Regions from separate parts of the Sporosarcina sp. YIM B06819 genome, predicted to be linked through region 1. Evidence: a T-box and tRNA genes for the amino acid it is inferred to sense, from the RefSeq annotation. Region 1 holds a T-box; the other holds one or more tRNA genes.
What was found. A T-box is a leader RNA that pairs with one kind of tRNA and senses whether it is charged. The one in region 1 lies ahead of R2B72_RS04995 (valine--tRNA ligase), so its partner is inferred to be a tRNA-Val.
Positions count from the first base shown of each region.

Region 2: it encodes a tRNA-Val, which carries the amino acid that the T-box ahead of R2B72_RS04995 (valine--tRNA ligase) is inferred to sense. The anticodon was not compared.

Region 1 is NZ_JAWLIQ010000006.1:201,213-208,776, reverse strand. It holds gene hemB (porphobilinogen synthase) at 1-269, shown strand, start outside; gene hemL (glutamate-1-semialdehyde 2,1-aminomutase) at 270-1,562, shown strand; gene R2B72_RS05000 (hypothetical protein) at 1,894-2,562, shown strand; T-box leader at 3,037-3,283, shown strand; gene R2B72_RS04995 (valine--tRNA ligase) at 3,330-5,975, shown strand; gene R2B72_RS04990 (type II secretion system protein) at 6,223-6,645, shown strand; gene R2B72_RS04985 (prepilin-type N-terminal cleavage/methylation domain-containing protein) at 6,658-7,131, shown strand; gene R2B72_RS04980 (hypothetical protein) at 7,115-7,564, shown strand, end outside.
Region 2 is NZ_JAWLIQ010000010.1:48,230-55,793, reverse strand. It holds gene R2B72_RS08095 (M42 family metallopeptidase) at 1-148, opposite strand, end outside; gene R2B72_RS08090 (ATP-binding protein) at 256-1,824, shown strand; gene R2B72_RS08085 (aldehyde dehydrogenase) at 1,848-3,236, opposite strand; gene R2B72_RS08080 (Gfo/Idh/MocA family oxidoreductase) at 3,261-4,202, opposite strand; gene R2B72_RS08075 (hypothetical protein) at 4,346-4,489, shown strand; gene R2B72_RS08070 (DNA-3-methyladenine glycosylase) at 4,700-5,545, opposite strand; tRNA gene R2B72_RS08065 (tRNA-Val) at 5,712-5,784, opposite strand; gene R2B72_RS08060 (hypothetical protein) at 5,997-6,365, opposite strand; gene R2B72_RS08055 (N-acetylmuramoyl-L-alanine amidase family protein) at 6,503-7,207, opposite strand; gene R2B72_RS08050 (methyl-accepting chemotaxis protein) at 7,374-7,564, opposite strand, start outside.

The sequences.
Region 1 (7,564 bases):
ATGTAGCAGAAGGTGCGGATTTCTTAATCGTCAAACCGGCACTGTCGTATTTGGATATCATTCGTGATGTAAAAAATAATTTTGTGTTACCGATTGTGGCTTATAATGTGAGTGGTGAGTATGCCATGGTGAAGGCAGCTGCTCAAAATGATTGGATTGACGAAAAGAAAGTCGTTCTTGAAACGTTGACAAGTATGAAGCGTGCAGGTGCGGATCTGATTCTGACGTACCATGCCAAAGACGCGGCACGCTGGCTGGGGGAGAACTAAATGGGAAGAAATTATGAGTTGTCGAAACAAGCATTTACAGAAGCGGTGGATTTATTGCCAGGCGGCGTGAACTCACCTGTTCGTGCGTTCAAATCGGTCAATATGGACCCGATTTTCATGGCAAGTGGCAAAGGCGCGATGATTACAGATATTGATGGCAATGAATACATTGACTACGTACTATCATGGGGGCCCCTAATTTTAGGACATACAGATCCAGATGTTGTTGCCGGCATCCAGCGTGTCGCGGAAACGGGCACAAGCTTTGGTGCACCAACGTTAGCGGAGAATGAACTAGCGAAGCTCGTGATTGACCGTGTGCCGTCGATTGAAATGGTACGTATGGTGTCATCGGGAACAGAAGCGACAATGAGCGCACTACGTTTAGCGCGTGGCTTTACCGGTCGCGATAAAATCTTGAAGTTCGAAGGTTGTTACCATGGACACGGCGACTCATTGCTCATTAAAGCAGGCTCTGGCGTTGCAACGCTTGGTTTACCAGATAGCCCAGGTGTACCGGAATCGGTTGCGAAAAACACCATTACAGTGGCTTATAATGATCTGGAGAGCGTCAAAGCTGTTTTTGATGAATTCGGTGATGACTTAGCAGCGATTATTGTGGAACCGGTGGCTGGTAATATGGGAGTTGTCCCACCAGAACCAGGTTTCCTAGAGGGTCTGCGTGAACTAACGGAGCAAAATGGCACGCTTCTTATTTTCGATGAAGTGATGACGGGCTTCCGCGTAGGATACAATTGTGCACAAGGCCATTTTGGTGTAACACCTGATTTGACATGTCTTGGCAAAGTAATTGGTGGTGGACTGCCTGTTGGTGCATACGGTGGGAAGCGCGAAATTATGGAAAATATCGCACCTGCGGGAACGGTTTATCAAGCAGGAACATTGTCGGGGAATCCACTGGCAATGACAGCGGGTATTGAAACATTGAAAAAGTTAACCCCTGCATCGTACGATTATTTCATGAAATTGGGCGATCAGCTTGAAGCTGGTTTCCGTGCAGCAGCAGAGAAGTACGATATTCCGCATACTGTGAACCGCGCGGGCTCAATGATTGGCTTCTTCTTTACGAATGATAAAGTAACGGATTATGATAAAGCGAAAACATCTGATCTTGGCATGTTTGCAGAGTATTATCGTTTGATGGCAGAAGAGGGTATCTTCTTACCACCATCCCAATTCGAAGGGATGTTCTTGTCAACTGCGCATACCGAAGAGCATATTGCTAAAACGGTGGAAGCGTTCCATACGGTGTTTGCAAAATTAAATAGTTGAACCACTATCCCTCGATTGTTACTGGTCGGGGGATATTTGTGATTTCGGGTTCAGCTTGGGCATCCTTGTATAATTTCTGCAAAGGACGCAGAAATTATACAAACCAGACTCTTCGTTGTCCGGTTTGCAATTAGAAATTCGGAGTTGCAATTAAAAGTGCGAAGTTGCAATTAGAATTAGAAAGTTGCAATTAAAAGTGCGAAGTTGCAATTAGAATCGGAAAGATGCAATTTCGGGTTCAGCTTTGGCATTTATTGTTTAATTTCCGTCCTTCTATCCCCCCCATTCCATGCATACAATTATTTGTGTAGGAATAGAGGAGGGAACGATAATGGAGAAGAAGCAGTGGACGATGCAAGAGGATTTTATTTTCCCGGTAGAAGCGGGTTTACCAGTTGGGGCAGCATTTTTGCAAGTGACGCCGGGGTATACGGAAGAGCGGACGGAGGATGCGGTTCGGTTAACAGGTATTTATCATATCGCGGCAAATGTCGTGTTTGATGAAGGACAGAGGGCTGAAGAACTTTTTGATTCAGCAATCTTTATTGACGATGTTGATATACAAGGGGAAGCTGGCTATTTTGAATATGCAGTGCCACTCCATATTGTTTTGCCGCCGGAAGTAGTTACTCCGCTCGAGGTTGTTACGACTGCCGCATCCATCGAATTAGACGGACAAGGCTCTTTTAGTGTTGTTTGGGATGTCGAGTGCTCGTACGCAGAGGGCGTTGCGCAACTGGACGAATATGACACTGTCGTGTTGGCAGAAGAGCTAGAGTATGTAGAAGAAGTGGATGATTCGTTAATGACGGCTATGGTAGATGGCGTCGAAATCGAGGATGCTGAAGCTGTTGTCGCAGTGGTTACCCCGATTGCAACACAAGCCAGCACTTCAAGCAACGAGATGGACGAAGCGCTGGCATTCATTGCAGGGCTGGAAGATGGGATTTCCACAACGACTTTCCGTTCAAATGATGTTTTTGTGAAAAATGAAAGCTAATCCGCAAAGTAAGCATAATAGTAGGAAATCGCCAGTCGTTGGGACGATTAACAGACGAATCAGTTGAAAAACACAGATTGGGATAATGATTCCTTTGCAATAAAAACGACACTTCCGTAGCCAAGGCGGCAGTAAATAGGGATTATAACCTTTTCTCATCACACAATCCTTTCATCTTTTATTCAGCAGTCATTTCTCACCTCTTTAGGGGAGAAATGACCGCAGTTTTATATCCTGTTTAGGAAGCGTTTAGACGCCGGCTGAACAAAGATGAAGCCTCCGGCGGATGTCACAGATTTTGTAGGGAGTTAAGAAGGCAACCTTAGTTCGCCGCATCCTGCGGCAATTGTTGCATGACCAGCATCGTGCTGGCCTCAAGCTCGATTCAAAATCTGGACGCAATTACGCCGAGGCGTAATTGATAATTTACTTGACGTGCAACTTACTATTCCGCTACAATATAAGCAACTATATATTGATGCAATGAACGGGATAGTAAGTGAATTTGATTGCTCCAGAGAGGGTGCCGGTGGTGAGAGGCCCTGTAATCGATTGACCGAATGTCACCCGTGAGCAGTTTCTGGGAACAGGTCGTTTTCGTTAGAAAATCGACGATCAGTAGCAGAAACCGGTTTGAAGCCGTTATCGAAGTGTGAGGTGCACAAGTTCTTTGGTGTGCACGAATAAAGGTGGTACCGCGAACAGCTCCTTCGTCCTTTAAGACGAATGGAGTTTTTTTGTTGTCCAAAAACAAAGGAGGAAATACTATGTCAAATGAAAACTTGTCGATGCCGACAAAATATGATCCACAGTCAATCGAATCAGGCCGTTATGAATGGTGGCTAAAAGGGAAATTTTTTGAAGCGCAACCCGAAAGCGATAAAAAACCGTATACAATCGTAATTCCACCGCCGAACGTAACAGGAAAACTTCACCTCGGCCATGCATGGGATACAACGCTACAAGATATCCTAACACGCATGAAGCGTATGCAAGGGTATGACGCATTATGGCTGCCGGGAATGGACCATGCAGGGATTGCCACGCAGGCACGTGTTGAAGCAAAATTGCGTGAAGAAGGTGTTACACGCTATGATCTAGGCCGTGAAAAATTTGTTGAAGAAACATGGAAATGGAAAGAAGAATATGCTGGCCATATCCGCGCACAATGGGGCAAATTGGGTCTAGGCCTTGATTATTCACGTGAACGTTTCACATTGGATGAAGGACTGTCAAAAGCTGTTCAGGAAGTATTCGTCAAACTGTACGAAAAAGACCTGATTTACCGTGGCGAATATATTATCAACTGGGACCCGGCGACGAAAACGGCTATTTCTGACATCGAAGTAATCCACAAAGATGTGCAGGGTGCCTTCTATCATATGCGCTATCCACTAACAGATGGCACGGGCAATATCGAAATTGCGACGACACGCCCAGAAACGATGTTAGGTGATACGGCGGTTGCGGTACACCCTGAAGATGAGCGCTACAAGCATTTAATCGGCAAAACAGTTCGACTACCAATCGTCGGCCGTGAAATTCCGATTGTTGGAGACGATTATGTCGACATGGAATTCGGAAGTGGGGCAGTGAAAATTACACCTGCGCATGACCCGAACGACTTTGAAATCGGTAACCGCCATAACCTAGCGCGTGTTTTGGTTATGAACGAAGACGGTTCTATGAACAAGTTAGCGGGTAAATACGAAGGAATGGACCGTTTCGAATGCCGTAAAGCAATTGTTAAAGACCTACAAGATATGGGTGTTTTATTCGAAATCGAAGATCATTTGCACTCCGTGGGTCACTCAGAGCGAAGTGGTGCTGTTGTTGAGCCGTATTTGTCGACACAATGGTTTGTCAGAATGCAGACGCTGTCCGATGAAGCGGTTAAACTGCAACAAACAGAAGGTAAAGTCAATTTCGTCCCTGAGCGTTTCGAGCACACGTATTTGCAATGGATGGAAAACGTGCATGACTGGTGTATTTCTCGCCAACTTTGGTGGGGCCATCGTATTCCAGCTTGGTATCATAACGAAACGGGCGAAGTACATGTCGGACACGAAGCGCCGGCGGACGTCGAAAACTGGACACAGGACAATGACGTACTCGATACATGGTTCTCCTCTGCGCTATGGCCATTCTCAACATTGGGCTGGCCGGATGTAGATAACGAGGAATTCAAACGCTACTACCCAACAGATGCGCTCGTTACGGGCTATGACATCATTTTCTTCTGGGTATCCCGGATGATTTTCCAAGGCATCGAATTTACAGAACAACGCCCATTTAAAGATGTCTTGATTCACGGCTTGGTACGTGCGGAAGATGGTCGCAAAATGTCCAAATCGCTTGGCAATGGTATTGACCCAATGGATGTCATTGACAAATACGGTGCGGATGCACTGCGTTATTTCTTATCAACGGGTTCATCACCAGGGCAGGATCTTCGCTACTCAACAGAAAAGGTAGAATCCATTTGGAACTTTGCCAATAAAATCTGGAATGCTTCTCGTTTCGCTTTGATGAATATGGATGGCATGACATATGAAGAGATTGATTTGTCAGGTGAAAAATCTGCTGCGGATGCATGGATTTTAACGCGTTTGAATGAAACCATTGATCAAGTAACGAAATTAGCGGAGCGCTACGAGTTCGGCGAAGTCGGCCGTGCCTTGTATAACTTCATCTGGGATGATTTCTGTGACTGGTATATTGAAATGGCGAAGCTGCCGTTGTATGGGGAAGATGAAACAGCGAAGAAAATGACACGCTCTGTTCTCGCTTATGTTCTCGACAATACAATGCGTTTATTACACCCATTCATGCCGTTCATCACAGAAGAAATCTGGCAGAACTTGCCGCATGAAGGGGAGTCTATTACAGTAGCAGCATGGCCAGTTGCCAATGCAGCACTGACAGACGAATCACGTGCAACAGATATGAAATTATTGATGGACATTATTCGTGCCGTGCGCAATATCCGTGCCGAAGTGAATACACCGATGAGTAAAAAAGTCCCGTTGTATATTGCGGCGAAAGATGACGCAACCGTTGCTGTACTAGAAGCTAACCGTGGCTACATCGAACGCTTCTGTAACCCGGAGACACTAACACTCGGCAATGGCATCGCAGCACCTGGCAAATCGATGTCAGCAGTCGTCACAGGGGCAGAATTATTCTTGCCACTTGAAGGACTATTGAATATCGATGAAGAACTTGCCCGTTTAACAAAAGAGTTAGCAAAATGGCAAGGAGAAGTCAAACGCGTCCAAGGCAAACTAGCCAACGAACGCTTCATGTCCAAAGCACCTGAAGCTGTCGTAGCTGAAGAACGTGCGAAAGAAAAGGACTATCTTGAAAAATACGCCGCAGTTGAGCGTCGTATGCAAGAATTGAAGGAAATTTGATACAAATAGAAAAAGACCCAATCATGGAAATAACGATTGGGTCTTTTTTATCCCGAAAACTGAATAATTATTATATTATTTTGATTATTAATGGGGGTTTGTGGTAGTATAGAATTATATGAGTCTATAAAAATTCGGTAATATGCTTTCTATATAGGATTAAAGGATTAGGGATAAATACTTTACCACTATGAATTTCAAGCGATTATTCAACAATCCAATAGCATGAATGAAAAGGATGATAGGGATGGAGAGAATTAAAATGGTGAGGTGTAAGGGGGAACGTGGGTTGACACTCGTTGAGGTGTTGGCGGCGTTGGTCATATTAGGTATCGTTTTTATTGGATTCATGACTGTTTTCCCACAAATGACATTGTTTAATGCGAAAACGGGAGAAAAGTTGGAGACGATGAATCTTGCGAAGAGGGAATTAATAGATCTAAAAAATACCCCATCAATGCTTGAAAGCTATGCTATTAATAAAGGGGATAAATATGAAAGACATCATAAGGTAAATGGTGACTACGAAATTGAGATAGATTGTTATAAAGCAGACAATAAGTATTGCAGTGATTCACATCAACTAAAAGTTTTGCATAAAATTCACATTAAAGTGATGAAACAAAAAAAAATGATAAGTGAAACTTTTGGTTATGTAGAATTTAAATAGAGGAGGAGGCAAATGGGAAAAAAAGAATATGGTATGACACTCGTAGAAGTGCTAGTTACCCTCATACTCCTTATGCTAATGACTGGCATTATTTGGACAACTATTTTAATCACTTCCAGATTTAATATAGCTGAGACGTCAACTTTACGTTTGCAACAAGAAGCAAATTATATTATTACCACTTTGCAACAAGTCCATCGTCAATGTTTTACATATAGTCTATTCATTACGAACTCTGAAATTAAAATTAAAAATTGTGTGAACGATCAAGGGGAAGAACAAAATACCTATAATGGCGTGATTAGTAAAGGTTTTACTTATCAACCTTTGATAGACGATGAGTTGATTCGATCCACCGAAAGGAATGTTGACCTTACATCTTTTAAAGTTACAGTTCCCGTAAGTAATAGATATATAGAGGTACCAACTGTAATTTCCCGATATAAAACGGAGAAAGGAGATAGACAGAATGGAGAAACAAAGTGAAAAGGGTTATGTGCTATTAATTGTGCTATTTGCTATCACATTCATCATGATTATTACTACTGTTTTTATGAGGGGGGCTCTCAGTAACGCTAAACAGGAGAGAACAGTAGATAAAAATAATTTAATTGTTGTTGCTGCGGAAGCAGGATTGGATTATTACACGTGGCAATTTAAAAAAGTTTATGACAGTGTACAATTGGAAGCTAAAGTTACACAGAAAATTGAAGAGGCAGTTCAAAATAAGGAGAATCCAATTGATTACAATCGCATACAAGGGGATATTATTGAGGACTTAAAACTCGATTTAGAAAACTTGATTAGTCAATTCAATTTAGATTCTATTGATTTGTTCAGCGATTACAGTCATAAGCTTACACAAGCTGAATTTCAAGAGAAAACGCTATCAAATAAAGATGTAGAATTAAGACTTGTG
Region 2 (7,564 bases), on a different contig from region 1:
CTCCTTTATTAGTCTTTTTATGAGCTATGCCCATGTCATCGAGTTGTTGCGTAATAAGCGCCATCACTTTCTCCGTATAGCCTGATGGGCTCGGTGTTTCTACCAGTTTTTTCAATAAGTCAATTGTCCGTTGTTCATTCAAAATCAGTGTCATTTTAATTTCCCCCTTCTATCACATCGAATTTCGTCATATTATGTAGATGCTGAATCGTGTATGATAGGTTTTAGTATTGATTATTATTATCGAGGTGCCCAATGGAACATTCAACAATCATCCAATCACGCAATAAGTTTATTATACTTTTTTTCATTGCTGGCGTCATTGTTCATCTTATTTTTGTACCTTTTTTAAACAATTTCTATGAAACGAGCATCGCCCTGTTTGGAGTTGTATCTATTGCTGCGCTCATAATCATGCAACGGCAGGATATAAATCCCATTACCTTGCGCCTAATCATCATTATTACCTACAACTTATACATATTTCTCATCAACTTATTCGTACCTGATTTGTCGAACTTACTCTACTTGATATTCCCAATGATTCTAGCAACCGTCTACAACGTTTCGCGCATCAACTTCTTTATGACGGCGATTACTTGTGCACAACTAGTGACTCTTTTCTACTTGCACAATGCTAGTTATCTTGCTGACAGCAAGGCAGTGGAAGTTTCTCACGTCGTCTCCATTGTCTTCTTAGTCGCATTTCTTTGTATGCTGTATACCTTTAAAATTAGCCCTCAGTGGAACAGCATGTTTACCGAAAACAAAAGAATGGACACCATCCTCATGTCAAAAGAAAGCTATCTTGATCTCTTTTTTGAGCATGCAGAGGATGCCATCGTCGTCTTTGGGTTAGATCAGAAAATCATTGCAGTCAATCCTGCATTTGAAAAAATCTATGGGTGGAAAGAAGCGGACTGTATCGGACAATACCCAAAGCTATATCCCTCTTCTGAAGATGCCAAAGTCGAGGAACGAACCAAGTGTCTATTACAAGGGCAAAGCTTTCATCTGCTACGTACAAAAGAAATGCGACAAGACGGCTCTATATTCGACGCAGAATTGACAATCAAACCTATTTACAATGAACAACAAGAGATTATCGCGATGACATTCATCTCACGTGACATTTCGCTAAAATTGCAAGCTGAACAGCTGCTAATTGATACCGAAAAGGTCAAAGCGATTGGTGAAATTGCCGCAAGTGTTGCCCATGAAGTTCGCAATCCACTGACGTCAATTTCAGGTTTCATCCAAATTATGAACAATGATCCTGCAAATCCCTATCACGCTTACACAGATATTATGCAAAGAGAAATCAAGCGAATTGATATGATTGTCAGTGAGTTCCTGGTGCTATCTAAACCCAATTTGAAGAAATCCACTGCGTTTTTCATTGAACAAACATTACAGGATGTAGTTGTACTGTTTGAACCTGAATTTATTCGACGTTCGATTGTTTTTGATATCCTTATTCCCGAAAATACAACAATGATTAGTGGGAATGAAGACGGTATGAAGCAAGTTTTTATCAATTTATTGAAAAACGCATACGAAGCGTTGGATGAAAACGGCGACCTGACAGTGGCACTGACTCGCCAAACGGATAACGTGAAAATTTCTATACGCGACAACGGCCCTGGCATGGATCAGCAAACATTGGACAATCTCTACAAGCCTTTCTTTACGACGAAACAAGAAGGGACAGGACTAGGTATGATGATTTCCAAAAAAATCATCGTCGACCAAGGAGGCACAATGACCGTGACCAGTAAACTGAATGAAGGCACTGAAATCATCATTACACTTCCACTAACTTAATCAAACCTGAAAAACCGCTGTCCTTAACGGATAAGCGGTTTTACTAATTTCAGTTTTTGGCCATAGGGTGGGAAAGCAATCTTCATCGGCAACGCGGTACTTTTTTTCATCATCGCTTTGGCATGTGTAAATGCTTCAAAACTATACTTTCCATGATAGGCATTCATTCCCGAGGGTCCAACACCACCAAATGGTAAATTTCCATTAGCGAAATGGGTAATCGTATCATTGATGCAGCCACCACCAAATGGTAAATTGTCGATGAAATACTGTGAAGCCTGCTCATTTTCCGTGAACATATAAGCCGCAAGTGGTTTCGGCAATTGACGGATGTGATGCACGGCCTCGCCGAGATTTTCGTATGTCAAAATGGGTAAGAGTGGACCGAATATTTCATCCTCCATTGAAGCACTATTCCATGTCACATTGTCGAGCAATGTCGGTTCAATATACAAATCCTCACGGTCAAAATCTCCGCCATAAACGACATGCGCATGATCCTTTTCAAGGATTTTCAGTAAACGGCTAAAATGCCTGTCATTGACGATTCTGCCGTAATCCACACTTTCCGCAGCGACTTTCCCGTAAAATTCTAGAATCGCAGCACTCATCGCTTTTACGAGCTTGTCTTTCACGCTGTGATGAACAAGGACATAATCAGGCGCAACGCAGGTCTGGCCATTGTTGACGAACTTGCCCCATACAATCCGTTCAGCAGCTCTTGCTATATCTGCAGTTTGATCCACAAGCGCCGGACTTTTCCCACCTAATTCAAGCGTAATCGGTGTCAAACGTTCTGCCGCCGCTTTCATAACAACTTTCCCAACAGCTACACTGCCCGTAAAGAAAATAAAGTCAAATGATGCATGAATAAGGGCCGATGTTTCTTTCTGCTCCCCTTCAACAACACGGACGAACTCAGACGGGAATAGTTCCGTCAAGATTTTCTTTGTGATTTCTCCTGTATGGACAGCGGCCTCGGACGGTTTAACAATCGCACAATTACCGCCAGCAATCGAACCAATAAGCGGTTCCATGACAAGCTGGAACGGATAATTGAATGGTCCGATAATTAGTACAGATCCGTATGGCTCACGCACGACAAAGCTTTTTGCTGGTTGTAGATGCATAGGCGTCTTCACAATTTCCGGTTCCATCCATTGTTCCAGGTTTTTAATCATATGCGAAATACTAGAAAGAACGATGCCGATTTCTGTCAAATGCGATTCAAATGGACTTTTCCGCAAATCTTTATGGAGTGCTTCTGAAATAGTTTCTTCATTTAAAATAATAGCTTCCTTCAATTTTGACAGCATGGCAATACGATAAGCCGCAGTTCTCGTTACCCCTGTAAAATAAAATCTGCGTTGCTCAGCAATCATTGTCTCCACATCTTGTGTAGTAAAGTTCATAACCATGCCTCCATTTATTTATGATTATTCCAGTAGATGATCAATTAGCTTTTGCACTTCAAGTCCTTCATCGAATGACACAAGCAATGCCTGTTCACCATTAGCAGCTAACACACATTCTTCTATCAGCGAATTCACTGAATCGAAGGAAGTCAATATTTCAAAAGGACTGTCTTTTTGTGCGCTACTAAGTTCCGACCAATTACGCAGTTTCAGAACACCTTCCGCTCCATATACTGTGTATGACAGTTCTTCTTGTTGACCAATCCCAGATACACCATTCAACAGGAAAGGAATAGCACTCTCTGTTTGTCCGATTGCTAAGACACCAATTTCTGCAAGCGCTTCATCTTCAGGATAAATGGTTTCGTAGGAATTAATTGTAAGTTGACCAAACATCCTGTACATAAGCTGAAAAAAATGCGGAAAAACCTCACGCGTGAAACCGCCTTGTTCACGCGAAGCAATCCAAGGGTTTTGCTGCCACACACGTGGCCAGTGTGGGAAATACGCTTGTAGCTCGACTCGAGTGATTTTACCAATGGCGCCTCGATCGACCAGTTTCATCATATGCCTAACTGCCGGACTATATAAGAGCGGAAAATGCATCGCTGTTTGAATGACACTATTGTTGGTAGCGGCTGCCGCCATGACTAATCCATCTTCTACACTATGCGCAAGCGGCTTTTCACATAAGACGTTCAATCCTTGCGCAATCGCTTGCTGACTTAGTGTTGCGTGAGAAACGGGTGGTGTACCAATATAGACCCAGTCCGGTTTTAGAGAAAGTACTTCGTCATAAGAGGATGCCGCATACAGTCCGTATGTATCCGTCATTTCTTGCAGACGTTTGCCATTTTCATCAAACAAGGCAACAACTGTCGCCCCCGTAGTTTGTAACAATTGTTTAATGATGCGTTCGCCAACAATCCCTGTACCAACGATGGCAAATGTAGTTTTTTTCATTAGATTAACCCCTTTTTTTCACGAATTCAATTGAAGGATTTGAATAGGTCTTACGATTCTTTTTCAACCTTCTATGTTTCAGAGTATAACATTTAAGGGAAAAGAATGTTCAAACAACAAAGACTACTAAGGAGGATATGGACATGACAACAACAGAAACTTGGTGGGAAACTATTTTTGAAGGCAACCTATCGCTCGGCATTAACAAGGAAAGACTCACCGAATTAGAAGAAGAAAACTTCCTTTACTTTAATGATGAAGAACAAATACTGGAGCTACCGCACTGATAAGTACCGAATGGACGATGCCGATAATCCCTATTTCAAGCGAACCTTAACAACAGCTTTTCCATGCGAATATGGGAAAGCTGTCGTTTTATTTTAGGGTGTTGGATGGCTTGATGATTACGTTGCTTAGTTCAGGCGGTGCGTTGTTTAGTTTTTGGAAAACGTTACATACTTTCGACAGTATGTTGCATAGTTCCGGGAAAACGTTGGTTACTCAATACTGCGCCATAAATACAGGGCGGCATAACTCAAATAGGGCGACCAATCTGGAAAATGAGCTAGCATTTCCTCTTTCGTTGGCTTGCGATCCATACCCCATAATTTCTTCAGTGCATTTTGCAAACCAATATCCGCCAACGGGAATAAATTAGGGCGTCCTAGCCCAAACATTAAAAAGTTTTGTGCCGTCCAAGGTCCAACACCTCGAAATGCCACCAGTTTTGCTACTACTTCCTCATCGTCCATTTGTTTAAATTGTTCAAGGTCCAGCGCACCCTCTACAATTGACCGCGACAAGCCAATGACATATTCCGCCTTACGCGTGCTGAACTGCCTATCACGTAGCTCTTGGACGTCTAGCAACGCAATGCGCTCTGGCGACGGATAACGCCAGACGCCGTCCACTTGCTCTCCATACGACTCCACAAAACGCTTCGTCAGTGTATGCGAAAATGACAGATTAAGCTGTTGATGGATAATACTCGTCATAAGATCCCCGTATAACGAAAAACTTTTAATAAGTGGCGTCCCCACATGTTCCATAAAAAGCGGTTCCAAATCAGTCCCAACAAAATGACTTTGGATGCCATCCAGAGACCTGTCGAAATGAAAGATCGATTTGATTTCATTGAGTTGATAATCATTTAGCAACCCTTCTATTGTGAAAGCTGGTTGCTGTGTCGTTCCCGTTCCGCGTAGTGTCACAACATTCCCTTCCGCCATCGGAATGCGGATCTTTCGCTGCGCACAATCAACCGCATTGACGGGACTAGCCGCGAGCCTATCAAGCGCGCGGTCAAAATCATACACGAATGGTAGTTCAATTTGTATATCGATTAGAAACACCACATTTCCCCAATTTTATAATTTTCATTTCTCTATCAATATTTCATTACGCCTTACATTGAACTTTAACACTAATTTAGCCGCAACAACAAAAAAACATCATCCAATATGGATGATGTTTTAATGCAAAGCTTCGGAATAAATGATCTTATTCATATGGTCCCAGACGGGCTCGAACCGCCGACCCCTACCTTGTCGAGGTAGTGCTCTCCCAGCTGAGCTATGGAACCTGGGAAGTTATTGTGCGCGTTTGCTTACTGCACAAGTTCTATTATAGCTAATCTACAAAAGAAGTCAACACTTTTTCAAAAGTTTTTTTAAAACTATAAAAACCATTTTTGTTCCACTGTCTTTTTCATTTCAGTCATCACAAAAAGTGACCGCCGCTTAGGAAAGTCACTTTTTTACATAATCCGCTCAATTACAGCATCCCACTTAACTTTCAGCCCGCCTGAATAGCCTTCATGCCCTCTAGCAAAATCTTAGCATCTGCATTTAAATAGAGTCGTATGTCTTTTTTCAGTAATAAGTCTGCATTATTTTTAACAGATAATCTAAGCCCCCGAACATCAAATCGAGTCGCGTATGTGTTAATGGTATTAATCATGTGTAGTTCGCGACGGTTATAAACACTTGTCGCATTAGCAGCGTCACTTTGTAGGAAGCCCAATAAATCCCTAGCATTTTTACATAGATGATGTCTATTTTGGCTTACTTGTTCTATGTTTTTCTCAATGTATCTTCTCGCCGAAACCAAGTCTAGGTTGTCTACGCTTTGATTGATCTTTTTTAGTATTTCTTGAATTTCCATGTAAAGCACTTCCTTTTACCCAACGGTATACCTCTAAATAGAGCAGTCTTTTAGAACCAGTAACAACAGTATACAACAGCTTTTAGAACTAGTAAACTAAAACATGCTTGAGTTAATTACTTTTCAACAAATATCAATTAGCCCTTCTTCAATCGCTGGTCAATAATGACTTTCAGTGCGAGCGCATCATCGAGCGATAGCTTCCCCGCCTTGAAATCCGTTAGCCATTTGTCCGTCATCACTCCCTCCTTAACGGCCTCTGCTAAATATTGCTCGAAAGCAGCTTTAAGTGTTGTAGAACTTGGATTAAACATGCGTACATCCTCCTTTGGTGATATTGGTTTATTCGTGTTCAATTCTGCCAAACGTTTAGCAATCGCATTTCGGACAGCTAACGTTCGCCCCTCATCCATAATCCGATGGGGACAATTCTTTCCCGACCAATCCCCATGCCATTTGACTCGATCCATGTTCCAGCCAAATTGTTGAAGCAAATTTGCAATAAATTCAATAGCATTTTCTTCTGCCGCCTTATACCTAGTCCCCCCGGATTTTGAGTAACAAATCTCAATGCCGATGGATTTACGGTTACCAGCTCCATTGCCGTCACCTGCATGCCAACCATTTCGCGTAAACGGAATGGCTTGTACTACGTGTTTATCATCAATTGCGACATGGTATGATATTGCGTCCGTATTGCGCGTCATATAAGCTATCTCATTGATGGCTGTCGCATCATTAGCTGTATTGTGGATGGTGATATATTCTGGTGTCATTGGATACGTTGCTTTGAGTGGATAAAGAGACGACGGAATAAGATTGTTGATGATGATATATGCCATATAATTCACCTTCTTTCTCACTAAGGTCCCATCACCGCGCCGACAATAACACCTTGTCTATTAGCATATGGCACGGTATAGACAACCCCTGTGACAAAAGAATACAAAGAAAAAAAACATCTCCCACACCCATTTCTGGTTGTAGAAGATGTTCTTAATTCATCAGTTATAAATTGTATCTCCGAATGGCTTCATTTACTCTTTCACTTAAATCTGTTAATCCTTGTGCCAATGTAGTTACACTGCTAATTGCTTGTGATTGTTCATCGACAGATGCCGTCACTTCTTCTGCCGATGCAGCCGTTTGTTCCGCAATAGCTGATACATTTTGAATAGCATCAATGATAACTACGCTTT